Regions from separate parts of the Clostridium lamae genome, predicted to be linked through region 1. Evidence: riboswitches for the same ligand, from Rfam matches in the RefSeq annotation. Region 1 holds a riboswitch; each other region holds the start of a gene.
The links. A riboswitch is a leader RNA that binds a small molecule or an ion and turns the genes downstream of it on or off. The one in region 1 is predicted to bind S-adenosylmethionine.
Positions count from the first base shown of each region.

Region 2: another riboswitch for S-adenosylmethionine. It lies ahead of QK892_RS06370 (ABC transporter ATP-binding protein); the one in region 1 lies ahead of metK (methionine adenosyltransferase).
Region 3: another riboswitch for S-adenosylmethionine. It lies ahead of QK892_RS03370 (methionine ABC transporter ATP-binding protein); the one in region 1 lies ahead of metK (methionine adenosyltransferase).
Region 4: another riboswitch for S-adenosylmethionine. It lies ahead of QK892_RS07975 (O-acetylhomoserine aminocarboxypropyltransferase/cysteine synthase family protein); the one in region 1 lies ahead of metK (methionine adenosyltransferase).

Region 1 is NZ_JASCQJ010000025.1:27,950-35,496, reverse strand. It holds gene nagA (N-acetylglucosamine-6-phosphate deacetylase) at 1-337, shown strand, start outside; gene metK (methionine adenosyltransferase) at 587-1,762, opposite strand; SAM riboswitch class I at 1,861-1,968, opposite strand; tRNA gene QK892_RS12300 (tRNA-Tyr) at 2,125-2,209, opposite strand; tRNA gene QK892_RS12295 (tRNA-Thr) at 2,217-2,291, opposite strand; tRNA gene QK892_RS12290 (tRNA-Val) at 2,299-2,374, opposite strand; tRNA gene QK892_RS12285 (tRNA-Tyr) at 2,392-2,476, opposite strand; tRNA gene QK892_RS12280 (tRNA-Thr) at 2,484-2,558, opposite strand; tRNA gene QK892_RS12275 (tRNA-Tyr) at 2,579-2,663, opposite strand; gene QK892_RS12270 (hypothetical protein) at 2,877-3,326, opposite strand; gene yyaC (spore protease YyaC) at 3,437-3,961, shown strand; gene mreB (rod shape-determining protein MreB) at 4,038-5,075, opposite strand; gene spoIIID (sporulation transcriptional regulator SpoIIID) at 5,234-5,488, opposite strand; gene QK892_RS12250 (M23 family metallopeptidase) at 5,568-6,296, opposite strand; gene spoIID (stage II sporulation protein D) at 6,484-7,503, opposite strand.
Region 2 is NZ_JASCQJ010000008.1:93,556-101,102, forward strand. It holds gene QK892_RS06345 (PTS system mannose/fructose/sorbose family transporter subunit IID) at 1-385, opposite strand, end outside; gene QK892_RS06350 (PTS mannose/fructose/sorbose/N-acetylgalactosamine transporter subunit IIC) at 375-1,184, opposite strand; gene QK892_RS06355 (PTS sugar transporter subunit IIB) at 1,201-1,698, opposite strand; gene QK892_RS06360 (glycoside hydrolase family 88 protein) at 1,743-2,930, opposite strand; gene QK892_RS06365 (GntR family transcriptional regulator) at 2,963-3,706, opposite strand; partial or broken gene QK892_RS18415 (hypothetical protein) at 4,346-4,489, opposite strand; gene QK892_RS06370 (ABC transporter ATP-binding protein) at 4,573-5,598, opposite strand; SAM riboswitch class I at 5,792-5,894, opposite strand; gene QK892_RS06375 (DUF7916 family protein) at 6,234-7,133, opposite strand; gene QK892_RS06380 (PTS sugar transporter subunit IIC) at 7,169-7,547, opposite strand, start outside.
Region 3 is NZ_JASCQJ010000004.1:45,191-52,737, reverse strand. It holds gene QK892_RS03385 (HD domain-containing protein) at 1-430, shown strand, start outside; gene QK892_RS03380 (hypothetical protein) at 708-875, opposite strand; gene QK892_RS03375 (DUF503 domain-containing protein) at 1,251-1,538, shown strand; SAM riboswitch class I at 1,621-1,762, shown strand; gene QK892_RS03370 (methionine ABC transporter ATP-binding protein) at 1,882-2,913, shown strand; gene QK892_RS03365 (methionine ABC transporter permease) at 2,913-3,551, shown strand; gene QK892_RS03360 (MetQ/NlpA family ABC transporter substrate-binding protein) at 3,870-4,700, shown strand; gene QK892_RS03355 (serine hydrolase) at 4,846-5,799, shown strand; gene QK892_RS03350 (alanyl-tRNA editing protein) at 5,808-6,995, shown strand; gene QK892_RS03345 (N-acetylmuramoyl-L-alanine amidase family protein) at 7,257-7,547, shown strand, end outside.
Region 4 is NZ_JASCQJ010000012.1:29,882-37,428, reverse strand. It holds gene QK892_RS08000 (MerR family DNA-binding transcriptional regulator) at 1-462, opposite strand, end outside; gene QK892_RS07995 (hypothetical protein) at 632-988, shown strand; gene QK892_RS07990 (HD domain-containing protein) at 1,112-1,675, shown strand; gene QK892_RS07985 (winged helix-turn-helix transcriptional regulator) at 1,842-2,195, opposite strand; gene QK892_RS07980 (nitroreductase family protein) at 2,429-2,971, shown strand; SAM riboswitch class I at 3,129-3,242, shown strand; gene QK892_RS07975 (O-acetylhomoserine aminocarboxypropyltransferase/cysteine synthase family protein) at 3,388-4,674, shown strand; gene QK892_RS07970 (homoserine O-acetyltransferase/O-succinyltransferase family protein) at 4,680-5,543, shown strand; gene QK892_RS07965 (VanZ family protein) at 5,840-6,391, shown strand; gene QK892_RS07960 (AraC family transcriptional regulator) at 6,728-7,547, shown strand, end outside.

The DNA.
Region 1 (7,547 bases):
TTTAGTTACTGATGCTATGATGGCTTGTGCAATGCCTGATGGAATGTATGCTTTAGGAGGCCAAGATGTTGTAGTAAAAGATGGTGCTGCAAGATTATTAAGTGGAAGCTTAGCTGGATCAATCCTTACTTTAGATAAGGCCGTTAAGAACGTATATAAAAATGTTGGTCTTCCATTATATGAAGCTGTTAAAATGGCTAGTTATAATGCTGCAAGACATTGTAAAGTTGAAGATAGAAAGGGCCTTATAAAAGAAGGCTATGATGCAGATTTAGTATTATTTGATGAAGATATTAATATTAAAAATGTAATAGTTGGCGGAAAAGTATTAGTATAGAATAAAGGAGCTGCTTAGTGGCTCCTTTTTTGAATTTAGAATGTAAAATGTAGAATGTGGAATTGTTGATGTAATTCGAAACGAATTACTTAAAATATATATTTTTTATAAAATCCTAGTGTAGTTTCTTTTTTAATTAGTCATTTTACATTGTGAGACAGTACTTTTATTTGAAATATTTATAATAAAAAACACTTTGCATACTCAAATATAGTACACAAAGTGTCTTTTCTATTTTATATCTAGTTTTTATAGATATCTCTTTATTTCTTCTACTTTATCTAATGCTTCCCAAGGAAGGTTTAAATCATTTCTACCAAAGTGACCATAAGCTGCAGTTTGCTTATATATAGGTCTTCTTAAGTCTAAATCTCTAATTATAGCACCTGGTCTTAAATCAAATACCTTTTCTACAATTGATACTATTTCTTCTTCTGACTTCTTACCTGTTCCAAATGTTTCTATTTCTATTGATACTGGCTTAGCAACACCAATAGCATATGCTAATTGAATTTCTAACTTATCAGCAATTCCTGCTGCAACTAAGTTTTTAGCAACCCATCTAGCTGCATATGCCGCTGATCTATCAACCTTAGTTGGATCTTTTCCTGAGAAAGCACCACCACCGTGTCTTCCATATCCACCATAGGTATCTACTATTATCTTTCTTCCTGTTAATCCACTATCTCCTTGTGGACCACCAACAACAAATCTTCCAGTTGGATTTATGAAATACTTAGTTTTATCATCTAATAATTCAGCTGGAACTACAGCTTTTATTACGTGTTCCATTAAATCTTTTTGAATTTGTTCTTGAGAAACCTCTTCACTGTGTTGTGTTGATATAACAATCGTATCTATTCTTACTACTTTATTATCATCATACTCAACAGTAACTTGAGTCTTTCCATCAGGTCTTAAATATGATAAAGTTCCATTTTTTCTAACTTCTGATAATCTTCTTGATAATCTATGAGCCATAGCTATTGGTAATGGCATAAACTCTTCTGTTTCATTAGTTGCAAAACCAAACATCATACCTTGGTCTCCAGCTCCAACCGCTTCAACATTATCCTTTTCTCCAGCTCTTGACTCTAATGCCTCATCTACTCCCATAGCGATATCACTTGATTGTTCATCTATAGAAGTTAAAACTGAACATGTTTCACAGTCAAACCCATATTTAGCTCTATCATAACCGATTTCCTTAACAGTTTCTCTTACTAACTTCGGAATATCAACATAACAATTAGTTGATATTTCTCCCATAACTAAAACCATTCCTGTAGTAACAGCAGTTTCACATGCAACTCTTGCCATAGGATCTTTTGCTAAAATACTATCTAATACAGCATCTGATATTTGGTCACAAATTTTATCTGGATGCCCTTCTGTAACTGATTCTGAAGTAAATAATCTTTTCATCTTAATATCTCCTTTCTCTATATTTGATATTAATTCTAAAATAATTTATATAATAAAAAAATCTCCTCGATAAGAAGAGATGTTAAAAATCATAACCTTTCTTATCTTGCAAAATTAAATTGCAGGAATTGGCACCACACTCAAATAAATGAAGTAGGTTGCCGGGTTTCACAGGGCCCTTTTCCCTCCGCCTCTCTTGATAAGAACTAATATCAAATTTTACTTTTCAGATTATAACACCTTTATTATTACTAGTCAATAATTATAGATAAAAAATTTATCTAATTTATATGTTTTAATCTTATTTTACTTTTAAGAGCAAAAAAATAAAAGACAAGTGATAATAAATATCCTTGCCTTTGTGGTGGGGGAGGACGGATTCGAACCATCGAAACGAAACGTAACAGATTTACAGTCTGCCCCCTTTGGCCACTCGGGAACTCCCCCTTATTTATGGAGCTGGCAATAGGAATCGAACCTACAACCTGCTGATTACAAGTCAGCTGCTCTACCGTTGAGCCATGCCAGCATATATATGGTGGAAACAACAGGGATCGAACCTGTGACCCTCTGCTTGTAAGGCAGATGCTCTCCCAGCTGAGCTATGCTTCCATAATAAAAATTAAAAATGGTGGGGGAGGACGGATTCGAACCATCGAAACGAAACGTAACAGATTTACAGTCTGCCCCCTTTGGCCACTCGGGAACTCCCCCATTTTTTTGGAGCTGGCAATAGGAATCGAACCTACAACCTGCTGATTACAAGTCAGCTGCTCTACCGTTGAGCCATGCCAGCATATTCTAAATAATTTTAAATGGTGGGGGAGGACGGATTCGAACCATCGAAACGAAACGTAACAGATTTACAGTCTGCCCCCTTTGGCCACTCGGGAACTCCCCCATAAAATTATTTATTTAATTTCAGTTAAGTTAATTTCGTTCGCTCAACTGACAATGACTAGTATATATTTATTATTTCTTAATTTCAAGTGTAATTTCAGCTCATTTAACGAAATTATACCTATTTCTTTCTATTTTTCTCTTATTTTCTCTCGTTTAATTCTAATATCTTTTTAAGTTATATTTATTGTATTTATATTTATTAGATTTAATTTTATTCAAAAACACTTGAATCTACATAATTTTCTAGTATATTTTTAAATACTTCATAATCAGATACTGACATCCTCTTCTTTGCTAATTCAAATCCTCTTCTGATTCTGTCAATGTCATCTTTATTAGAAAAATAGTCATTTATCTTTATCAAATCTAAAGTAGATAATTTCTTCATTAGTGAATCTAATTTCTCATTTCTATCACTATCAATGTAGTTTAGTAAACTATTAGAAGTATCCTTTTGTCTCAATAAGAAGACTTCTGACTCAACTGAATTATTTACTAACTCCTCATTTCCATTTACATCACTCTCTTCATCTGTAATATTACTAATAGCATTACTACTTAACACTTCATCACTCTTTAATGGTTCCCAAAAAAGCAAGAAATATATTGGTATACTTGCACCTAGTACTATAGTGAACAAATAAACTAAAGCTTTTTTCATTAAGCTTCACCTCCTACATTAAATTACTATCCTTTTTATGTTTTTTTATACATTTTATTATAATTAAAAGTTTCAAAACATATATTGGTATAATCAGGAGGTGAATTCTAGTGAAGCATAAAATACACTATGATGATCATAATTCCTACATGGAAATTGCTGATAAAATAAAAAAATATAAAAAAGATGATACTATTATAATTTGTGTAGGTACTGATAAATGTATCGGAGACTGTCTCGGTCCACTTGTAGGCAGTCTTTTAATAGAGAATAATCTTCCATTGCCAGTATTCGGAACACTACAATCACCTATTCATGCTTTAAATATTGAAGAAAAATTGAAGTATATTAATAAACTCCATCCTAATTCTTTTGTTATTGGAGTCGATGCTTGTCTAGGAGAGGAAAACTCCATAGGAGAAATTCATATCCGTGATTATCCAATTCATCCTGGCAAAGGAGTAGGCAAACACCTTCCAGAGGTTGGAGATGTGTCAATAATAGGTATTGTCGATCACAGTGATAGTGCTATTTTTTTTACTAATCGAAGTATACGTTTATACTTAATTATGGAAATGGCCAAAGTAATAACAAAAGCCCTTATATTATCTTGTTCTCAGGACTCCAAACCTTAATATTCATGAACTTATAAATTTTACAAATAATAAAAAGGAGCATAACTTGCTCCTTAAATATTATGTATATTTACATTTATTCTATTAAGCTAATCTCATCTTCACTTAAATTATTATTCTCTAATTTATCTAAATATCCTAAAACCTTACCTGTTCCCTCTGCCACTGCCTCAACAGAATTATCTGCAATTTCAACACTTACACCTGTTTCAAGTTCTATTAATTTATTCAATCCAAATAATAAAGAACCTCCACCAGTCATTAAAATTCCCTTTTCAATTATATCAGAAGCAAGTTCAGGTGGTGTTTTTTCCAATACCGATTTAACGCTATCTACAATTAAGGATACAGATTCCTTTAGTGCTTCACTTATTTCATTAGAAGTAATAGAAATCTCATCTGGTAATCCTGTAATTAAATTTCTTCCCTTCATGGTTGTACTTAAGTTTCTTGAATCCTTAAATGCAGAACCAATATTTACTTTTAGCTCTTCAGCTGTCTTTTCACCTATCATTATCTTGTACTTGTTTCTAACATACTTAATAATAGCATCATCGAAGGTATCACCTGCTACTTTTATAGATGCTCTTACAACAACTCCGCCTAATGATATTACAGCTATGTCTGTAGTTCCTCCGCCAATATCTATGACCATAGACCCATTAGGTTTAGTTATGTCTAAACCTGCTCCTATAGCCGCAGCCAATGGTTCTTCAATTAAATTGACCTTTTTGGCTCCAGAATTTTTTGCCGCATCTATAACTGCTCTTTTTTCCACTTCAGTTGCTTGAGATGGAACACATACTATTACTTTAGGAGCTGTAATCTTTCCTTTTCCATACGCTTTTCTAATAAATTCTTTTAACATTTTTTCAGTTATGTCATAATCTGATATAACTCCATCTTTTAATGGCCTTACTGCTACTATATTACCAGGAGTTCTTCCTATCATTTTTCTTGCTTCTTCCCCAACAGCAAGTACCTTATTAGTATTTCTATTTATAGCTACTACTGATGGTTCTTTAAGTATGACTCCCTTACCTTCAGCATAAACTAAAACTGTAGCCGTTCCTAAGTCAATCCCTATATTACCCCTATTTTTCCAAAACCACATTCCTGTTCACTCCTAATCTCAAACTATATAATTTAATAAAACAATATCTTAACCAATTTTACAATATTTGCCCTATTTCTAATTATATATGGAATATGATAAACCTTCAATATATTTATATTCATTTATAATATTAGTAAAAGTATTATTCAATCTATTTATTGACCAGAAGTTTTATACTTAATTTTAGTAGCATTTCCACCTCTGATATGCCTTTCAGCCTTGTTTAACTCTAATATTGAATGGGTTTCTTTAGCTATAGCTGGATTAATCTTAGGTAATCTTTCTGTCATATCTTTATGAATTGTGCTTTTGCTTACACCAAATACTTTTGCAGTTTTTCTAATGGTATCTTTTGACTCTATAATGTACTTTGCTACTTCTAAAACTCTCTCTTCTATATAATCCTTCAAAAATATTACCTCCCTTTTATAAATTTTATTATTATAATTTAGTTCATCAGCCATATGTTAATGACTGATGAACTTTTAATTATTCTTCATTAAATGTGAAATAAGCTGTTGGATCTAAATCCTTACCATCAGAATCTTGAATTTGAAGATTCAAATGTTCACCAAACTCATTATTAGTAAATATCTTAGAACTATTTCCAACAGTTCCTATAACAGTTTCTTCTGTTACTCTATCACCAACATTCACTCTAATGTCGTCAGATAAATTACTATATTTTGTATATAAACCATTTGAATGAGCAATAACTACATAATTACCTTCTTCTACTTTGCTTGATATTTCCTTTACTTCTCCAATAGCGGCAGACTTAACTTCAGTTCCTATAGAAGCACTTACATTGATTCCTCTAATATTTCTACTAGATCCATCTGACATAGCTTGAGGCTTTGGATATGTATATCCTCTTGAGACTACCCCATCTATAGGATTAGAAAATATTACTTCAGTATTTGTTCCTATTGAAACATCAACATCTTCTTCTGATGCAACTTCTTCTTCGCCTTGAGCTAACTCATTACTTCCATCATCATTAACTCTTTCAGCGTTTTGTTTTTGAATTTCAGAAGTTTCTTTATCATCAATATTTAAAGTAAATTCATTGTTTGCTTTACTTTCCTCTAAAGTCCTATTTCTTCTAGTAGTTACGACTGCAACAGTAGCAATTACGCATAAACAAAGGAATAATACTAAATAAAAGCCCTCCTTTCTGAAAAAGTCTTTTACCTTATCTTTTTTGTTATTATTCATATCAACACCTCCTTTTGTATTCTTGCCTTCTGTAGTAAATTAATACAAATTCAATTAGATTTATTTGCATCAAATTTCTACAATTATCTACAAATGCCATATTTTTTTACTTAGTTATAATTCTTTTATTAAATAAAAAAAAAGGAACTTGATTAATCAAGCTCCTTAAGGTTTTCATTTCAATAAACTATTCCTTAAAAATCAAATTTTTAAGTTCAACTCCAGTATAGTAGTGCTTTAATATTTCATTATAACCAGACCCATTTTTAGCCATAACATTAGCCCCCCATTGACTCATTCCCACTCCATGACCATATCCTCTGCATTTGAATGTTACTTTATTATTATTTATGATATATTCAAAATTACTTGAACTTAATCCAAGGGTCAATCTAAAGTCTAATCCTCTAATTTTCGTTTTACCAAGTCTAATTTCTTTAATACTTCCGGCTTCACTTCTGCTTATTATTTCAATATTCTGCTCTAGATTATCAGTAGTCATATTGGCTTCAGGATATTTATCATTAATTTTATTTACAAACTCATTTATATCCAAAGAGAATTCGGTTTCAAATTTTGGAGCTATTTCTTCTCCTTTACTTTCTGTTGAAACTAAATATGGGACTTCATTTGAAAATACATCTGCTGCATTCTCAGTCATTCCTGAACTAGTTGAAAAAAACTGTGGGTATAAAACTAATTCACTATTATATGTTAATACTATCCCTTTAGTATCATCTACAGCCCTAGATATCTTATCCCAATTTTCATTAGCATTACTTTCCCAATTCTCTAATCTACTTTCCTTACTTATATAAACTTGACAGTGTGTTGTATCACATACATCACCACCATTAGCTATATCACATTTTCTTAACCTTTTCGAAGCAACATAAGTTCTTGCCGCAATTGCTTGAGCTTTTAAGGCTTCCTCACTAAAACTTGCAGGCATTTCACCTGATACAACGCTTTTTACATATTCTTCTAGAGGAACTTCTTCTATTCTATTCTCTTTTGTGATATTGACTCTAATAACGTTATTACCTTCTAATATTATACTTTTATCTTCTTCATCAGTAGTTGGTATAATAATATCCTCACTATTTGCTTTTGCTGGCATAGACTTGATAATTAACATTGGTGCAACAATCATAAGCACTAATATTAAAATACTAAATAAGATAGTAGATGCAAAATCTCTTCTCATTTTTATACCCCCTTTTCAGTAATACAATTAAATATATGTTTTTA
Region 2 (7,547 bases), on a different contig from region 1:
CCAAGCCAGCAAAAATTGTTGAGAATAATGGAGCTAAACCAAATTGTGCAATTGAATCACCTATTCCAGCTAATGGTCCCATTAATGCCATTTTTATACTACGTGAATCTTCTATGCTTTCGCCATGATCGTACATTGCAACATGCATACTAGTTTCAAATGGTAGAACATGAGGATTTGTATTATAGAATTCAATGTTTTCCATTGCAACTTCTTTTAACTTTTCTGGCTCATTCTTATAAATCTTTTTTAAAGCTGGAAGGATTACATATAAATAACCTGTTCCTTGATAAGAATTATAATTAAATCCATTTTGTAAGAAATAACTTCTAAGAGTCGTCTTTAAATAATCATTTTGTTTTAATACTGGTTTTCTAGATTCCATTTGAAAAGTCCTCCTCATCTGAAACATTAACAGAGTTAACTGTCGCTACTGCATTTTGTGCCTTATTTGAATGTAAGTTGTACATAATTAAAGCAAATACTGCTCCAACTAAAGCTACAGCCATTGTTGGTAATGCTAAATATGCTACACATATATAACCTAATAAAACATATGGCATAAATTCCTTCTTAAGCATAACTGACATTATCATTGCAAATCCAATTGCAGGAATAAGTCCACCAGCTACTGAGAATCCTTTAATTAACCATGCTGGTAAAACATTTACAAAAGCTTGTAAAGCAGGTAAACTAACAGCTGATGCAATACCAATAATAAATCCAACTACTAAGAATGCTATGAAAGTACTGTTAGCAAGTAAATTAAATTTACTATACTTTCCTTCTTTTATTAACTTCTTAGCATTTTCTGTTGATCCTGAAAATGAAGTATAGATTGCTGTTGTAACTAATTGGAATAACACTGCAAATGGGAATGATAATGATAGAGCTGATTCAGGAGTAACACCTTGGCTCTTCATAGTAATAGCCATAATTGTTCCTACTATTCCAGGTCCTAATTGGTTTGGAGGAACTGTACCACCAGCACCAACACCAAATCCCATGAATGCTAATTCAGCTAAAGCTCCAAAAGCTAATGCTGTAGGAATATCTCCTAAGACAATTCCAACTAAGAATGACATAACTAATGAACGGTTTGTATAAATACCTAGTAATTGTCCTGCATAACAAAATGCAGTAATTAAGCCTATTAAAATAGCTTGAGTTATTGATATATCCATAATTCCTTCCCCCTAATTAAAGTACTTTATTTAAAGCCTCTATTGATTGAACCCCATCACTTGATACTGGTGATGTCTTAGTATTAAACTTTACTTTATATTTATCTCTTAATATACGTAATGCTTCTTTGTCTTCTTCTCCTAAATAAATAAATTGAGAAATTTTTTCTTTTCCTGCGCTAGCATGAATATTACCTATATTCAACTCTTCTATAGGAAAGCCACCTTCAGCTAATCTTAATGCATCCTGACAAGATTTAACTACAGTAAAAATAACTTGATGTGGAGCTGCCTTCCAAATAACCTCGTTAGTTTTATCAATTGACCAGAAACGCATTCCAACTTCTTTTGGAGCAATTGATTGCATTAAAGTTTGTTGAATTTTATCTGTTGACACTTTATCATTTGCAACGATTACTAAATTAGCCCCAAGGCTTTTGATCCATATTTGACCTTGTCCATGAATTAATCTTTCATCTACACGAACCATCTTTATATTCGGTTTATTTCCCATAATATTTCCTCCTCTATTAGCGTGAAACTAACATTTTAAATTTTTTACCAATACATTTTCCAATCTTTATAGAATCTAATTAAGGCTTCCATATAGAAATAGTCACCCCAAATATTTCCCTCATCTACACCCTTACCTGAATGCCATGAATAAACTCCGTGATTTATAAGCGCTGTTGCACCATCACTTAATTCATCAGTATAGTTTTTTATTAAACTACCTAATATAGAATGTTGTATATTTCTATATTCACTCTTCATATTATTTGTTTCTGGTAAAAATTTATCCATTAAATTAAAACCACAAACTGCTATTGCTGCTGAAGATGAGTCTCTTGATTGGTTAGAACCGTCATTGAAAATTAAATCCCAATAACAAACTAAATCTTCTGGTAATCTATTAATAAAATAATTTGATACTGCTTCAAATAATTCAATATTTTCTGAATTATTATTATAAGAATAATTTAGTGCTATTCCATATATTATCCAAGCTTGTCCTCTTGCCCAGCTTGAATCGTCAGAATATCCTTGTCTAGTCTTCCCTCCAATAGGTTCTCCGGTTTCTGGATCAAAGTAAAATGTATGAAATGCTGATGAATTATCTCTAATTGCATTGTTTATTGTTGTTTTAAAATGTTTCTTTGCAATATCTCGATACTTTTCATCACCAGTTACATCTGTTGCCCAGTATAATAATGGTATATTTAAAAGACAGTCCACTATTAATCTATAATTATCACGTGCACCTAGCTCCCCCCAGGCTTGTATAAATTCACCTACTGGTTGGTAACGTTTAATTAGCTTATCTGCAGCCATAATAGCCGCATCGTATGCAATTTTACTTCCTGTTAATTTGTAAGCACTAATACATGAAGGTATATAAAGAAAACCTAAATCATGATGATCAACTTCAATATTGTTTGCTATTCTATGATAAAATGATTCAACATGCTTTTCTGCTAAATCTCTATATTTTGGGTCATTTGAATATTCATATGCTAACCATAATATTCCTGTCCAAAATCCATTAGTCCATTCTGTGTTATCCATAGAATCATAACTATTATCTTTAGTTGCTGGACAAGGAAACTCTGCTCCGAATATTTCAATATTTTTATCGATTTTCTTTATACATGTATCTAATGCTTCTTTAACAGTTTCCTTTGATAAAAAACCATAATTCAAACGACTATCACTAGGAAGTAATGGTTCTTTTATAATGTTTCGCATATTTTAAAACTCCTTAATGTCTATTCTTTTTATTAGACATTATCCTCAGTTTGGATTTCTATAGAATAATATTTATAATGTACATAGCTTCTTGCGAATTCAAATGGTGTTTGAGCTGGATAATAAGATATTCTTTCAGCCTTATATACTGGAGTTTTTTCATCTATCTTTAGAGCTTCACATACATCCTTTTTTGAAATAGGAAATTCAATTTGAATTTTTTGTTTCATAGGTAAAGTCATTAAGTTTACACCTAAAGCTTTGTTTAGCTCATCAGATAATCTATCATTTTCTTTTAGATTATTATAATCAAAATTCTTTAAATACTTCTTAGGAATGTAACTGTTTTGAATTTGCCATGGAGTTTCATTAATATAACTAACTCTACAAAAGTGAACTAAAGTTTCATTTAACCTTATTTTCAATCTCTTAGCAATTTCTTCATCTTTTACTTCTTTAACAAATAGCATTTTTTTACTTTCAATTATTTTACTCTCAGAATATTTTCTTTTTATCTCTTCAATTAATGGACTTCCTTCATCAAAGAAAGCTCGTCTATGTTTGAAATTTTTCCTTACATATGTGCCTTCTCCTTGTTTTCTAATAAGGTACCCACTTAAAACTAAATCTTGAAGAGCCCTAACAACAGTTGTACTACTTACATCATAAAGTTTCTTCAATTCTCCCTCAGAATAAATTTTATCCCCTGGCTTAAACTTTTTTTCTTCAATCATCTGAATAATGTCTTGTTTTATAATCTCATATTTTGCAACCATAATTTCACCTCTTAATAATATAACATGTTAATATAATAAGTATTATAGGTTATATTATTCCCTGCTTCAAGTTTAACTAAGAATAATTGTATACTTTGGTTGCTATCCTATAGATGCACATATCTAAAATCACCATATAAGATATGTTAATTTAGAAAGCTATAAGCACCTCATGCTAAAAATACTTTTAATCTACTTAAGTAATACATATCTAGTATGCACATTTTCATGTGTTATGCTTCATCCACACATCATCTAAATAAAAATGTCATTATTTCTTCCTATTTTAATAGTATTGCGGGGCTTAGACATATAATAGACTTTTTATTTTAAGCTACAATGTGTTTAGATTATCTCATAGTAATTTTAACTCCTACCCTCCTCCTCCCTAGAACTTAATAACTTAACATGTTAACCTGTTAATATTATAATAGTACCTTTTGAAATCGTAGTCAATATATTTACTAAAAAAAATAGATATAAATTATTCTTTTTTTAAATCTCTTTATATTTTTTGTTATAATTTCTTTGTTTAGTTCTATTATTTAGAATCAATATATTATATATTTATCCGATTTCTATAGTAAAAAAATTGCCCTTAGTAGAACCAAAACTAATTCTACTAAGGGCTTTATAATACTAAACTAATTCTTTGCTGTAATGATATAATAGTTCAACACATTCAACTATATCATCTATAGGTGCTACTTCATAGCTATGAACATATCTTGTTGCATAGCATATTCCCCCTGAAGCAATTCCCCCTCTTTCTGGTTGAATTGTAGATGCATCTGTTTATCCTGCTGCATAAACTTCTAATTGATATTCTAAACCTGCATTTTTTGATGCTTTCTTTAATCCTTCTTCTATACTATTTGTATAATATGTCCTATCCCTTCAAAATGACAGGCACATAAATGATCATCTTCTACTATCTTTAATTCTGGCTCTTCTAAAAAACAAATTTCTTTTGCACTAGGACACCTTGTATTGAATCTACATCCTTTTGGTGGATTGGCTGGACTAGGTATATCTCCTTCTAAAAGCATAACCTTTTCATCATCTAAATCCTCTTCTGAAGCTCCATCAATCTTTGGAATTGCAGATAATAAAGCTTTTGTATAAGGATGCTTAGGATTTCTATACAGCTCTTTTTTACCAGATATCTCTACAATTTTACCAAGGTACATTACAGCCACCCTATCTGCAATATGCTCTACAACACTTAAGTTATTGGATATAAAAATATAAGCTACCCCCTTTTCTTTTTGAAGCTCTTTTAAAAGGTCAATGATTTTAGTTTGAACTGATACATCTAATGCAAATACAGTCTCATCACATATAACTAGCTTTGGATCTAAAATCATAGCTCTTGCAATCCTTATTCTCAGTCTTTGTCCACCTGAAAATTCATTAGCATACGCATTCATACACTCTTTATTTAATCCTACCCTCTTCATTACTTCTTCGATTTTTTTATCTCTCTCTTCACTAGTTTTATAAGTCTTTTGAATATCTATTCGCTCAGCAATAATATCCTTGACAGTAATCCTAGGATTTAGAGAATCATAAGGATCATAAAATATTAACTTCATCTTCTTCCTGGCAATTTTTAATTTCCTTTTATTAAGTTTTGTTATATCTTGTCCGTCGAAAATGACCCTTCCAGAAGTAGGCTCAATAGATCTTATTAATGTTTTTCCTAGTGTAGACTTTCCGCATCCAGACTCACCTACTATTCCAAGAGTTTCACCAGGTTTTATATTAAATGATACTCCATCAACTGCTTTTATATTTCCCGTTGCCCTCGAGAAAATACCTTTCTTAATGGGGTACCATTTTTTTAAATTCTGAACCTGAAGTATATATTCATTATTATTTTCTTCACTCAATTATCTTACCTCCTCTTTAGTCACTCTTCGTAATACTTCTAGCCTCTAAGCTTATGCCTTTTCTTAAACTTTATTAAATAAGACTTTGTATCTATAGATTTTGTTATTTTGAAAACAGCTTTTATTGTATAAAAAAGCTACTTTCAAAAAGAAAGTAGCTTACTTTAAACTAATGTAAAAATTGCGCACCACCTTATTATCTTTCAAAGCTACTGCTTTGTAGGAATTAACACCGTGTACTAAGTATCGGTTGTCGGGTATCATAGGGCCAGTCCCTCCGCCTCTCTTGATAAGAATTTACTTTCTATATTCACTTTTTATACTTTTCCAAAAATTAATTATTATTATAATAATCATTAAATGTATAATTGTCAATATTTTTTATTAAATAATAATTAATATTTTAAAATAATATATATATTTTTAATACTTTTGTAATTACTAAATGATTTTTGAAGATACTTGGATACACTTAGTTTAGAATTAATGATAAATAGTTATCGTTGCTCTACTAAAATAATAGTAAATAAATTATTACCCTTAGTAGAACTAATATCATTCTACTAAGGGCTTATATAAAGTAGAGGTAGGTCAAAATTTTAACCCACCTCTACTTTATCTCTTTTTATTAATAATTAACGATTAATTGATCTAGCAATCATTGATACTGTATGACGAACACCACGTATTGCCTTACTCATCGCAAAAATATTTTCAAAAGGAGCAACCCCACCATATCCTGCATCTCCAATATGTTGAATATCAGCTCCACAAATTTTATTGCGAATTGCAATTTGTTTAATAGTATCTTCATCTGAACTTTCTTGACTAGTGCCTATTGCAGTAAGTACAAGTGCTCCATTACTATGTGCAACTTTTACAACCTCTTTTAAATCTGCATCATCAAATCCAGGTACTGTTCCAACTGCTGGAACTAAAATAACATCTGCACCCGCCTCAATGAAACCTTTTATAGATTTTATATCTGCTACTGGTTCATCAACACCTGCAGCATGCATTTTACCAGCAATAATTAACCCTGAAAAATTATCTTTAGCTAATTTAATTGTTTTTTCTATTTCAGAATTGGTTACACCTGTACCAGGATTACCAGTAAAGCAAACAAAATCCAAACCTAGCTTCTCTATTTGTTGAATTGTTTCAAGATTGGCTTGTCTACCTTCGCTGATTGTTCTACGATTTTCTTGCATATCTGCATCTAAATCAACAGGCTCCAAGTTCACTCCTATTGGACGACCTACTAATCTGTGTAGCTCTTCAAGAAAAGATTCTTCTTTACCTTGTAATCCGAAAACGTTGGGATTCAAAACATCTACTCCATTAAGTAGTATTAAATCAGCTCCAAAAGCTCTAGCAATTTCAGAATTTGTAATATCTCCTATAAAAGATTCTCTTGGTGCTACATTCTCAGAAAGAATGGTTCTACCTTCACTTGCTTTAATACTTTGTTTTAATTCTGCTGCGGTCATTTGCAATATCTCCGAAGCATTTGCACTTATTAATCTTTTTCCCATAACTACTCCTCCAAAATATCTCTGACTTTTAATTTTTAGCTCATTAAGCTAGTATTTATCTCATCAGCTTCCATTTCTTCTGCTTCTAATACTAAGTTTTGCTTCTCAACTGTTTTATAGAAGAACCAATATATTATGACATCAACCAATATACATACTAATTGAAGAACTGCACCACTAATTTTACCTCCCGTTGTAAGGAATCCACTAATAATTGGTGGCATAGTCCATGAAACAGCAATACCTACTGTTTTAGCTACTAGTCCAGTTGCCATTGCTACATATGAAATTATTGCATTTGCCATTGGTGCTAAAATAAATGGAATTAAGAATGAAATATTCATAACAATTGGAATACCGAAAATTGCTGGTTCATTAATATTGAAAAGACCTGGTGTTAAAGTTAGTGGTGCC
Region 3 (7,547 bases), on a different contig from region 1:
CACAGTTACAGAGGATTTTCTTAATTCTATAGAGGTAGATCAGGAATCTATTGAATCAATAATAAAAATAATACAAACTATGTCTTATAAGGGTGGAGTTGTTGATTCAACCCAGCATACTCTTGAAGGTAAAATTGTTCAAGATGCAGATAGATTAGATGCTATAGGTGCTATAGGTATAGCTAGAACCTTTGCATATGGAGGACATAAAAATAGACCAATTTATGATCCATCAATAAAGCCTATGGACTTTAAAAATTTAAATGAAGTTAAAAATGCAGAGAACCATACAATAAATCATTTTTATGAAAAACTACTAAAATTAAAAGATTTGATGAATACAGATACAGCAAAGGAAATAGCAGAAAAAAGACATAAATTTATGGAAGACTTTTTAGAAGAGTTTTATAAGGAATGGAAGTTTAAGTAATGCACTTAAGTAATGAATAATGCATAATTAGTGAAATAACTCAGGCAAGCTGAGTTATAAATTTTTAAAGTTTTTCAATTTTTAAAATAAAATGCAGATTTGGCATACGTATTTTAAGGGTTGTTTGTTTTAAATATAAAAAAATTATATGTTTATTTTTATAAAATTTTGATATAATATAAATAAGAAAAGCTTAGTGCGTCAACACTAAGCAATCCTTAGAACGTTTATTTTGTTTTAGGGCTATTGGATTTAGATAATATCAACAAAATGGATGCTACTCTTTGCAGGACGGAGCATCTTTTTGTTTGCTTCTAATTTCAATATCAAGACCAATAAATTTTACTGAAATCTTTAAATAATGAATAAAAAGATTATGTTTTAAAACTAATGAAATTATATAAATAATAACAAAGCTTTTTATAATCAATTCTAGCATATCCAATACCACCCCCTAACTATGATGAGATATCACCAATAGTCCTAGGGAGATAAAATGTTCAAAACCCCCGTAGCCATCCTACTACGGACTTTTATCAATGCATAATTCATAATTGATAATGCATAATTGTTGAAATAATTCAGGCAGGCTGAATTATAAATTCCTTTGGAATTAATCCATAACTATTTCATTTTTTCATTTCGATTTTGCGAATGCAAAATAGAAATTTCATTCTTTCATTTTCTAAAACTCCGTAGGAGTTTTCTCATTAATTATGCATTGTGCATTACGCATTATGCATTTTAATTAAGCATTACGCATTATGCATTGTGCATTAATTTTAAGTTTGGGGTATAATATAGTAAAAGGGTGATAATTATGAAAGTGCTAGTAATGACTATAAATTTAAGAGCTGAGTGGGCTCATTCATTAAAAGAAAAAAGAATGATTGTTAGAAGTATAAGCCAAAAACTTAAAAATAAATTTAATATATCAGTAAATGAAGTAGATAATCAAGATTTACATAATTATATTACGATTGGGATATCAGGAATATGTGCTACTAATGCACAAGTGGATTCAACAGCAGAAAATATAATAAATTTTGTTGAAGATAATACTGATGCAGAGCTGATTAATATAAAAAAGGACGTTGTAATATTTTAAATTTTTCTACAATTGTTATTGACAAGCTTCTTTAATAAAGGTATATTAATATCAATAGAAAATTTAATAAACATTTCAATGTTTCTTATCAAGAGTGGTGGAGGGACTGGCCCTGTGAAACCCAGCAACCTTTAATAGGTGTGATAGGCTTAATTATTTTAGCCTAAATTACTCATATTAAGTTTGGTGCTAAATCCTGCAGCTTTTAAGCTGATAGATGAGAGAATAAATTAATAGGTCGTATTTTCGCGCACTAGAGAATTTATTCTCCAGTGCGTTTTTTATTATTTAGAAATTTATAATATCTAGCTGCTGTTTATTTAAGTTCTTAGGGGGGACATAAATGATTGAAATTAGAAATTTAACTAAAAAATTTAATGACGTAGAAGTTATTAAAAATGTTTCATTATCAATAGAAGAAGGGAAGATATATGGAATAATAGGTCATAGTGGAGCCGGAAAATCAACTTTACTTAGATGCATAAATGGACTTGAAAGTTATGAAGAGGGTTCAATAAATGTTATGGGAAAAGAAGTTAATGAGCTAAAGGGATATGAGTTAAGAGAGTTTAGAAAAAAACTAGGAATGATATTTCAGGGCTTTAACTTATTAAATAGAAAAACTGTATTTGATAATATAGCATTACCATTAGAGGTTTGGGGATTTGAAGAAGAATACAAAGAATATAAAGAAAAAATAGGAGATAAAAAAGCAATTAGTTATAGAAACTATAGAAAAAAAAGAATAAATGAAAGAGGAAATGAACTTTTAGATTTAGTAGGTCTTTCTGAAAAGGCAAAAGTAAAGCCAGCTAGTTTAAGTGGAGGCCAAAAGCAAAGAGTAGCAATAGCTAGAGCTTTGGCATTAGAGCCAAAAATATTACTTTGTGATGAAGCAACATCTGCCTTAGATCCTAAAATTACAAAGGATATATTATCACTTTTATCTAAAATAAATAAAGAATTAGGAATTACTATAGTAATAGTAACTCACCAAATGGAAGTAGTAAAAGAGGTTTGTGAAAAGGTTGCATTGATTGAAGGTGGAATTTTAAAGGCAGAAGGAAATTCAGAAGAATTATTCTTAAGACCAGGAGTATCTTTAAAGAAATTCCTTGGAGAAGAAGAGGAAGATATTTTACCTAGCAAGGGCATAAATATTAAATTATATTTCCCAAGTACATCTTCAGAAAATGCTCTTATAACAAAGATGGCAAGAGATTTAGATATGGACTTTTCAATAGTTTGGGGTAAACTTGAAAAGTTTAGAGAAGATATATTAGGTAATTTAGTAATTAATGTTGATGAGAAAGATAAGAACAAGGTTATAGCTTATCTTGAGAGAAAGGAAGTAGTATTGGAGGTGCTTAATTAATGTCAGAAATATTAATAGAAGGATTTAATAAAACAATAATAATGGTCTTTTTCTCAACACTATTTTCAGTAATATTGGGATTTATTCCAGCAATTGCATTAATAGTAACAGCACCAAATGGTTTAAAGCCTAATAAAGGAGTTTATAAGACTCTAGATACAATAATAAACATACTTAGGGGATTTCCATTTTTAATTTTAATGGTAGCAATAATGCCACTTACAAAATTAATAGTAGGAAAATCTATAGGAACTACAGCAGCAATAGTACCACTTACTATAGCAGCAGCACCTTTTGTAGCAAGAATTATAGAATCAGCTTTAAAAGAAGTTGATTCAGGAGTAGTAGAAGCAGCAAAATCCTTTGGAGCATCTAATACACAAATAATATTCAAAGTTATGCTTAAAGAAGCAGTGCCATCAATAATTTCAGGATTAACACTAACTATAATAAGCATAATTGGATATTCAGCTATGGCAGGAACAGTAGGAGCAGGAGGACTTGGTGACTTAGCAGTAAGATACGGTTATCAAAGATACCAAACAGATGTAATGATAGTAACAGTAATAATTTTAGTAGTAATTGTACAAGTTTTACAATCACTAGGAAATTACTTATATAAAAAATTATCACAATAAAAAAATGTAAAATGAAAAATGAAGAATGTAAAATTAATGAAGAAACTCCTTAAGGAGTTTCTGAAATAAAATATATTGTAGTAATTTGGAACAAGTTACATTTTAAATTCTACATTTTAGACTTTAGTAAGGTTTATAAGTTTTAAACTTTTAGATATAAATAAAAAATAAATAAAAAAAGTAAAGTGAAAATGTAAAATCAAGATAAAATTTCCTAATGAGTTTTGAAAAAATATTTATAGTAATTTGGAACAAATTACATCAACAATTCTACATTTTACATTCTACATTTTACATTAAATTAAGGGGGCATTATATATGAAAAGAAAATCAATTTTATCAATTTTATTAGCAGGGGCTTTAGTAATAGGCTTAGTAGGATGTGGAACAAAGGCAGATGATGCTGGTTCAGCAGCTGAAGATAAAACAATAACAATTGGGGTTAGTCCAGTTCCTCATAAGGAAATAGTGGAACAAATTAAACCAGATCTTGAAGCGGAAGGATACACAGTTAAGATAGTAGAGTTCACTGATTATGTAACACCTAACACTGCATTAGCTGAAGGAGAATTAGATGCTAACTATTTCCAACATATAGCATATTTAAATGAAACTAATGAAAGTAAGGGATTAGACTTAACTTATACAGCAGCTATTCATTTAGAACCATTGGCAGCATATTCAAAAACTCTTACTGATTTAAAGGATCTTAAAGATGGAGCAACTGTTGCAATACCAAATGACCCATCAAATGAAGCAAGAGCTTTAAGATTATTAGAAAAAGCAGGTTTAATTAAGTTAGGTGATGGAGAATTAGTAACTCCAAAGGATGTTACTGAAAATACTAAAAACTTAAAGTTTGAAGAATTAGAAGCAGCTCAATTACCAAGAGTTTTAGATGAAGTAGATATAGCAGTTATTAATGGAAACTATGCTCTTGAAGCAGGATTAAAACCATCTGAACAAGGGCTAGCAGTAGAAGATGCTAATGCAGAAGCTGCTAAAGATTATAGAAATATTTTAGCTGTTAAAAAAGGAAATGAAGAAAGTGAAAAGATTAAGGCTTTAACTAAGGCTTTAACTTCTGAAAAAGTTAAGAGTTTCATAGAAGAAAAATATAGTGATGGAACAGTAATTCCAGCATTCTAAAAGTTAATATAAAATTTTATATAGAAGATGAGATATTAAGATAAGAATTTACTTATAATATTTCATCTTCTATTAAATTTATAGAAATAAAGTTTAATTTGAAACATATGTATAATAAGGAATTATTAAGATAGGGATGGGGCAAATGAAAAAAATAAAAATATTATTATTAGCAATTTCTATAACTATTTTAGGGGGATGTGCTAGTAAAGATAAATTTATTATGGAAGAAAATATATTTAAGGAAGGTACATTAGATAAAATAAATAATGAAGAAGTGATTAAAAGTGAAAACAAAAGCCTTATAGAATTAATTGATGAAAAAATAAATGAAGTCTTAGGTGAGTATAGGAATAATGTATCTATTTATTTTAAAAATTTAAATACAAATGAAGAATATATCTTAAATGAAAACACTTATTATATGGCTGCCAGTACTAATAAAGTGCCATTATCTATGATGATATTAGATGAAGTTAATGATGGTGAAAAGTCATTAGATGATTTATTATATTTTAGTGAAGAAGATAGAGAAGAAGGCAGTGGTAGACTGTATTATTTAGATAATATTCCTAACCTTACAATAGATGATGCTATTTATTTATCTATTGTAGATTCTGATAATATAGCTAAAAATATGTTAACTAGAGCTTCAAAAACTAGTGTTACTGATTATATGAGATATATTACAGGAGATAGTAATATACCTTATGGTAATTATGCAACAGCAAAGCAACTTGGTATTTTATTAAATAATTTATATGAAAATCCAAATAATAATCCTTATTATGATACACTTATAGAGTATATGACTAAGACTATTTATCATGATAGATTGGATAAATATTTACCTTATGATAAAGTTGCTCATAAGATAGGAAATTACTACAGGTATTATCATGATATAGGAATAATTTATGGAGAAGATCCCTACATATTAGTTGTATTAACTAAGGATATTGGAGAGTTAAGCAGTGAATCCTTTGAAGATGGTGAAGAAGATGAACGATATCTGCTTGATTTGGGAGAGGAAGCTTGTGAATTAATAGCTAAGCTATCTAAAGAAATATATACAATAGTAGAAGAAAATAAGATATAGGTGAAGTAATGGAGAAATTATACTATAAAAATCAATATTTAAAGGAATTTGATGCAAAAGTAATAGAAGTGAATAAAGTTGATGATATTTATCATATAGTTTTAGATAAAACTGCCTTTTTCCCAGGGGGAGGAGGACAACAATCTGATTTAGGATACATAAATGGTAATGAAGTCTTAGAGGTTTATGAAAAAGATAAGTCAATTTATCATGTAGTTAAAGCCTCTTTTGAAGTTGGTGATATTGTATCTTGTATAATAGATTGGGATAGAAGACAAGATGGAATGCATCAGCATTTAGGTCAACATGTTTTATCAGGCTGCTTTTTTAAATTATTTAATGCTAATACAGTTAGTATTCATTTAGGTAAAGAAATAAGTACAGTAGATATTATAGGTATATTAAATGAAGAACAAGTAAGAGAAGCAGAAGCTTTTGCTAATGAAATTATTAATAATGGAATAGAAGTTAGTTTTTTAATCCCAAATGAAGAAGAGCTAAAAACTATGAATTTAAGAAGAGATTTACCTAATACACAAGAGGAAATTAGAGTTGTAAAAATAGGGGATTTAGATATTAATGCTTGTTGTGGTGTACATCCTAGTAAAACATCAGATTTAAAAATGATAAAGATTAAAAGGTTTGAAAAAAATAAAGGAAATACTAGGATAGAGTTTTTAGCAGGCCAAAGAGCTATTAATGATTCATTGATTAGAGATAAAGCATTAAGAGATATATGTATTTATTTAAATAGCAATGAAGAGGAAGCTTTAAATGGAATAAAAAATTTAAAGAATTCTTTAGAAGAAATAAAAGGCGAAAAGAAGAGATTAGAAGAAGAACTTCTAAAATATGAAGAAGAAAGTCTTTTAAGAGAAGGAAATATCTTAGAAAAATACACAGTTGTAAAAAAGGTATTTATAGATAAATCTACAGACTATGTAACAAGACTTGCTAATAAATTAACAGAAGTAGATAACACTATTTGTTTATTTGCTATAAAATCTAAAGAAAAAGCTAATATAATTATTGCAGCATCAAAAAATATAGAGAATATTAATATGGGGCAGCTATTTAGAGAACATATTCATATAGTGAATGGAAAAGGCGGAGGTAGCAAGACTTTAGCACAGGGTGTTGGAGAAGTAGATAAAATAGAAGAATTTTTTAATAGTATATATAAAAAGATAGATTAATAGAGTAAAGTAAGTAGGTAAGTTTCATAATTCTGAAGAATGAAGAATTATTACCTTTAGTGTAGAAAGATATAAATGTTATATTACTGCGACTTGGAGTTTACGACGGAGCGAGGAATATAACATTTATATCTTTTTTCTTGTTGAAATATTAATGATAAAAATTAAATTTGTAACCAACTATCGAAATCCAAAGTATACTGAATTATAAAGCAATACAATATTTATATAATTATTATGTAAATAATGGGAGGGAAAGAGTTGGCAAAATGGGTATTAGATGCTGGACATGGTGGAAAAGATTCAGGAGCAGTAGGACAGCATGGGAGGCGAGAAGCTGATATAGTGCTGGAAGCTGCTTATGAAACTAAAAGATTATTAGAAAGAAATGGTGAAATAGTATTATTGACAAGAGCATCTGATATATACTTAGATGTTAGGGACAGGGTAGAAATAGCAAATAACTGGGATGCAGATTATTTTGTTAGCTTCCATATGAACTCCTTTGTAGATAATTCTGTTACTGGAACTGAAATTGTAATATTTGAAAAG
Region 4 (7,547 bases), on a different contig from region 1:
AATACCTCTAGTTGAACTAAGTAGTCCAATATCTTCCCAATACCGGATTGTGTTACTACTTATATTTGTAATTTCACTCATTTCTTTTATTGTAATTAGCTTTTTTAAATTTACTTTCTTATGAATATTTTCAGTATTTATATATTTTTTTAGGAGTATTGAAACTTTTTCTAATCTTATTTTCTCGCTGTATAAGTCAGCTTGTGATTTAGTAATCATCCATAATGATTTATCAATATTACCTCTCATATATTCTGTTAATAATTCTTTAATAAAAGACAAAGTATATCCATTTATCATTTTTCGAATACATATAAAATATTGTAAATGGACTTCAGTATATACTCTATATCCAGAATCAGTTCTATTCACTGGAGGTATTATTTCCATATCCTCATAGACTCTAAGAGTTGAGGTACTTATATTTAACTTTTTAGCTATATCTATTGGTCTATATTCCATTTTAGCTCCTTGATAAATTTAAAGTTTAAATACATATATAATGTATATATAGTATAAACCTTAATAATTAGTAGTTTTTTTATAAAAAGTTTATAAGTGCATTAATGTTATATAATTATATTGTAATTATAAGTTTAATAAGTAAAAAAGTAAATAAGGAGGAATATATATGAACAAATTTACTAATAAACAAATAGAAGATACTCTAAATATGATTAACTCTTCAATTATTAATTGTGAAAAAATACAACCTAAATTAAAAGAAGGTTCACCACAGTTATCACTTAATAAAAATCGTATAAAAGCATTATATATATCAAAAGCATTAATAACAAATGAAAGACATGATTATAAAAAAGAAGAATTAATAAAATCAGTAGCTCAGATTACTTCTATTATTAATAAAAGTAAAAGTGGCATTAGTAATGCAAAAGAAGGAAGTGGAACATATACAAGATTTAAAAAAATAATAGATTCAATGACAATTGCATTATTATACATTGAAGAGGCCATTAAAGAAAGTTAATTGGAAGGATAATATTTGCTATTCTAACTAAAGATAATTCATCACAAGAAATGTGAGGGATAACAGTAACGTATATTAAACTAATTCTATAATGTGATAATTATGAAAAGGAGATAATAAAAAATGGAAGTAAGAAAATTATTAGACACCTTATTAGTTGCTGAAAGATTAAAAGATACGATTAGACATTGTTATACAGCAAAGGGGAGACATGAGAGCGTAGCAGAACATAGCTGGATGATGATTCTGATGGCTTTCTTTATGAGAGATGAGTTTCAAGAAGTAGATATGGATAAGGTTATTAGAATGTGTATAATTCACGATTTAGGTGAATGCTTCACTGGAGATATTCCGACTTTTGATAAAAATCAAATTCATGAAAAAACAGAGGAAGAATTATTGTATAGCTGGGTTAATTCACTTCCAGAAAGCTACGCAATAGAAATGAGAGAACTTTACAAAGAAATGGCAGAACGTGAAACTATAGAAGCAAAGATCTATAAGGCTATTGATTCTCTTGAAGCATTAATTCAACATAATATTTCTGACTTGTCTACATGGATTCCAAAAGAATTTGACCTTAATCTAACATATGCTGATGATAAGGTAGCTTTTTCTGATTATCTTAGACTATTAAGACAAGCCATTCGTGAAGATACTATCAAGAAGATTGATGCAGAAAAATAAGATTAAATTGGTACTGATACAAATAAGAGATAGGGATTTTATGACAATTTTATATTGTGTAGGCTATTTCTCTATATTTTTTGAGGGAGAAATAGCCTTTTTATTTTACTTAAAATTACAAATTGTATAAAAGGACCTAATATAAAAAATATTAAATATGGGTAAATTAAAGAGAGACATTTGAATTAGTAGAATTGTTGTTTTCCAAATAAGATTCTCCCCAAATACACAATGCATTAAGAATAGGAATAAGGCTTTTTCCAAATTCAGTTAATGAGTATTCTGTTTTAGGAGGTACAACAGGATAAACAATTCTATTAATTATCTTGTCTTTTTCTAAGTCTCGTAACTGTTGTGTAAGCATTTTGTCAGTTGCTTTTGGCATTAATTTATGCAATTCGCTATATCTTAAAGTTTTGCCCATTAAGTGCCAAAGTATAATGGCTTTGTATTTTCCACCAATAAGATAAATTGGCGCTTCTATTGGGCAAGTAAATGTAATATTACAATTTGAATCCATTTTATTACTCCTTACTATCTTTTAAGGTAGTATATACCTAAAAAGTGCATTCTTGCATTATAGTTTGTTATGTTTATAATTATAGTATAGATTAATCTACATAACAAGGCTTGTAAATATATATTTTAAACCTAATATGGTAAAAATAGATATAAAGATATGCGTATATAAATGAGTAAATTATTATATTATGAAAATATGAATTAATAAATTTAAGGAAAGAGGTATTTAGAATGGATGCAATAACAATGATAAAAGAGAGAAGAAGTGTAAGAAAATTTAAAAATGAAAAAGTAGATAGAGAAGTTATGAAAGAAATAGTAGATATAGCTAGATGGGCTCCATCATGGGTAAATTTTCAAATAGCTAGATATACGTTAATTGACAATGAAGAGATTATTCAAAAGTTTGCAAATGATGCAGTTAAAGGATTTGTTTATAATATGGATACTTTAAAAAATGCAAAAGGTGTTGCAGTACTAAGCTTTGTAAAAGGAAAAAGTGGGAAATCAGAGCAATATGGTATTGAAAGCTCAAATGAGAATACTTGGGAAGTATTTGATGCAGGTATAGCATGTCAAACATTCTGTTTAGCAGCACATGCTAAAGGGATTGGAACCTGTATAATGGGAGTAATAAATGAAGATTCAATTGCTAAAATTATAAATTTACCTGAGGAAGAAACAGTAGCAGCTCTTATCGTTTATGGATATCCAGATGGCGAAGCAGTTCCAACTAATAGAAAGAGTGCTGAAGAAATAATGCGTTTTATATAAACATAATATAAAAACTTTATTTAACTTGAATAATGGAACCCCCTACTCACTAAAAAAGTAAAATTAGATTATAACTTAATAATAAATTTATTTGCATATTGAACTAATAATGGAAATAAGTGTATAATATATTAAAAGTGAATAATCGGATATAAGTCTTTTATCAAGAATGGCGGAGGGACCGGCCCTGTGAAGCCTAGCAACAGCTGATTATTATAAATCAGAATTGTGCTAAATCCTGCATAAAAATTTATTTTATGAGAGATAAGAGAGAGTTTTTTATGCCAATTTTATATTGTGTGTATAGGCTATTTCTCTATATTTTTGATGGAGAAATAGCCTTTTTATTTTACTTAAAATTACAAATTGTATAAAAGGACCTAATATAAAAAAATAATAATTAAGGGGGATTTTTTATGAGCAATAAAAAATGGAGTAAAGAAACAATATGTATAAAAGGGGGATACAATCCAACACCAGGAAATCCAATAGCCGCACCACTATTCCAAAGTACATCATACAATTTTGAAAATGCAGACCAAGTAGCAAATTTATTTGATTTAAAAGAAAGTGGTCATTTATATTCCAGAATAAGTAATCCAACAGTAAGTTATTTAGAAGAAAAGTTCACTAAATTAGAAGGTGGGGTAGGAGCAGTTGCCGTTTCTTCTGGACAAGCAGCATCAGTATTAGCAGTATTAAATATATGTGAAGCTGGAGATCATATAATATCTACTTCAACTATATATGGGGGAACCTTCAATCTTTTTTCAACAACTTTAAAAAGATTAGGAATCGAAACAACATTTATTAGTCCAGATATAAGTAAAGAAGAAATATTAAGTAAGGTTAAACCAAATACAAGATTATTATTTGGAGAAACCATAGGAAATCCAGGATTAAATGTTTTAGATTTAAAAAAATTTGCAAGTGCAGCTAAAGAAGCACAAATACCATTGATTGTTGATAATACAGTAGCAACTTCATATCTATTAAACCCATTTGAATATGGAGCTAATGTAGTAATTCATTCTACAAGTAAATATGCAGATGGACATTCAGTAGCTTTAGGTGGAATTATAGTAGATGGTGGTAATTTTAATTGGAATAATGGAAGGTTTGATTGCTTAGTTGAACCAGATGAGAGCTATCATGGGTTGCAATATGTAGATACATTTGGTGAATCTGCTTATATAGTTAAGTTAAGAGTTACTTTGTTAAGAGATTTTGGAAGTACAATGAGTCCATTTAATGCATTTTTAACTAACTTAGGATTAGAAACTCTTCATTTAAGAATGGAAAGACATAGTAGTAATGCTTTAGCTTTAGCTAAGTACTTACAACAGCATCCAAAGGTTAATTGGGTAAGCTATCCTTTACTAGAAACTCAAAAAGATTATGAAGTAGCACGTGAATATCTACCAAAAGGAGCATCAGGAATATTAACTTTTGGAATTAAAGGAGGAGTAGAAGCTGCTAAAAAACTTATTGATGAATTAAATTTAGCTAAATTGGTAGTACATTTAGGTGATGTTAGAACAACTTTATTACATCCAGCAAGTACAACTCATAGGCAGCTATCAGAAGAAGATATGATTTCAACAGGAGTAACTAAAGACTTAATAAGAGTTTCTGTAGGAATTGAAAATATAGATGATATTATAAATGATTTTGAACAAGCATTGAATAAGGTAGGCGAATAGATCAAATGGCAATTTATACTTCAAATCATTTAAATGGAATAGACATATTAAAAGATGAAGGTATATTAATAGATTCAAGTAAATATAAAAAATTAGCAAAAACTATTGGCATAATAAATTTAATGCCCAATAAGAGTGAAACTGAAGTACAAATATTAAGGTTATTAGGAAATTGTAATGAAGATTTAAATATTGAATTTATTAGATTAGAAAGCTATAAAAGTACCACATCAGATTATGAATATATGATAAATAATTATGCTACTTTTGATGAAATTAAGGGAAAGTTACATGGAGTAATTATAACAGGAGCTCCTCTAGAAAAATTAGATTTTGATGAAGTTTTATATATTGATGAATTAAGGGATATTTTAGATTATGTCAGAAAAAATATAAGGGCTTCCCTATATATATGTTGGGGGGCACAAGTAGCATTAAACTATTTTTACAATGTGAGAAAGGAATTAAAAGAAGATAAAATATTTGGAGTGTTTTCACACGAAGTTTTAAAATCAGATGATATATTAAATGGAATTAAAAATGGATTTAAAGCTCCTCATTCAAGACATACATGTTTAAATAGACAAGATATAAAGTCCTGTAAAGAATTAAGTCTAATATGTGTTACAGATGAGGACGAAGAACACATTATTAAGGGTAGCTTTAATGATTACTATATATTAGGACATTGTGAATATGATGAAAATACCTTAAAGGGAGAATATTTAAGAGACTTAGACAGAGGATTAATGATAAGTGTACCTAAGCATTATTTTGAAAATAATGATATAAACTCTAGTATTAAATTTAGCTGGCGAGATGATGGTATAAAAATATATAAGAACTGGATAGATAGCATAAAGGTCTAGTGATTAAAATTTAATAATAAAGTATCCAGTTTTATTAGAGTTGAAGATTTTTAAGAAATGTAAAAGCCAGCATTGCTGGTCTTTTTTTATTATATTTAGAATACCACAGGTTCTACATAAGGTTTCGCAAAGCTTCTATCTATGAGTAGAAATAGAAAAACTTCTTAATAAAATTAATGTAAGAAATCTTAAGAAATAAGTATGATTTTTTTTATAATTTTATGAAATAATAAGCAAGTGGTAGTGAATAAAAAGTGAAAAATATAATTAGTAAATTAAAGAGGGAGATAATATTAATGAGTAGAAGAGAAGGAATAAAAAAAGTTTTTTTTTATGGTGTTGTAACTTGTTATGTAATTTTTTTAATTAAGTTATTTTTTCTATCAAGGGTTTCAATATTTGAATTATTTGATAGTGGAAGGATGGCAACAAGGTCAGTAAATCTTATTCCTTTTAATACTATAATAGAATATATATCTGGGAAAACTACAAATTTAAAAGATTTTGCTTTTATCAATTTAGTCGGTAATATATTTGTATTTATTCCGCTTGGAGTATATTTACCATTGATTAAAAAAGATAAAAGTTTGAAAAGTAATTTTTTGTTCATATTTATAGCATGTTTATTTGTTGAAATTATTCAGTGGGTTCTTTGCATTGGAGCAGCAGATATTGATGATATAATCTTAAATTGCTTAGGTGGATTCATTGGTATTTTAGGGTACAAGCTACTAAGATTATTTATATCAGATGAGAAAAAAGTAAGAACTATAATTACAGTATTATCATCTATTGTAGGGCTACCTGTTCTACTGTATTTATTATTCTTTATTAGTTTAAGACTATAAGTAGGATAAAAGAGATAATGAAAAATTAAATACATACTATATTTAAAAGTAAAATTATTACTTATTGAAAGACTTCTATGTGTAATCAGATTGCATATAGAAGTTTTTATATTTTAGTTGAAATTGATGCTATTGAATGTAGGCGTTGAGAATGGAATACACTTATTATTGATAATAGAATTAAATAATACTTATTAAATTTTTCTATATTAAATAATAGTGTTTTATTTATAAATACTTTATAGTGGAATTATGATCAGTAAATTATGAAAATTCTTGATTTTTTTAAGGCTGAAATTATCAAGATTTACTATATTAAGGAGGGTATAATAACTTATGAGCAGGAGAGGTAGAACGGATTATTTAGAATGTATGAACAAAGCAATGAATTATATTGAGGAAAATCTAGCTGGGGAAATTGATTTTCAAAGATTGGCACAATTGTCAGGAAGCTCAAATGTTAACTTTCAGAGACTATTTTCATTTATCACTAACATTTCACTTTCGGAGTATATACGAAGAAGAAAGCTAACTCTTGCGGCTTATGATTTGCAGAATACGAATCTCAAGGTTATTGAAATTGCACTTAAGTATGGATATGACTCTCATGAGGCATTTACAAGAGCATTTGTTAAAATGCATGGAGTTCCACCTTCTTCAGCAAGAATAAATGGGGTACAGGTTAAAGCCTACCCTAAAATGAAATTCCATATTTCAATAGAAGGAGATGAAGAAGTGAATTATAGAATTGAGAAAAAGAAAAGTTTCAAGATGATTGGTGTAGAAAAGATTATCAGTATGTCAAATGGAGAGAACTTTAAGGAAGTTCCGAGTTTTTGGCAGGAAAGTTTTCAAAATGGCACTATAGATAAATTGGATAAGTTAGGTAAGAATGCACCTCATCCAGGGGGGAAGGGATTATTTCCTGTGAATGCTATTATGTGCTATGAAGAATTAGAAAAAGACACTTTCCCATATCTTATAGGTACTTTTATGTCAGAAAAAGATATTCCAGAAGAATACAAAGTAGTGGAAGTATCTGAACATCTATGGGCAATATTTACCACAGAAAAGTATCTGCAACCAAATACAACAGATTTGGTTCAGGATGTATGGAAACGTATTTATTCAGAATGGTTTCCATCAACAAATTATA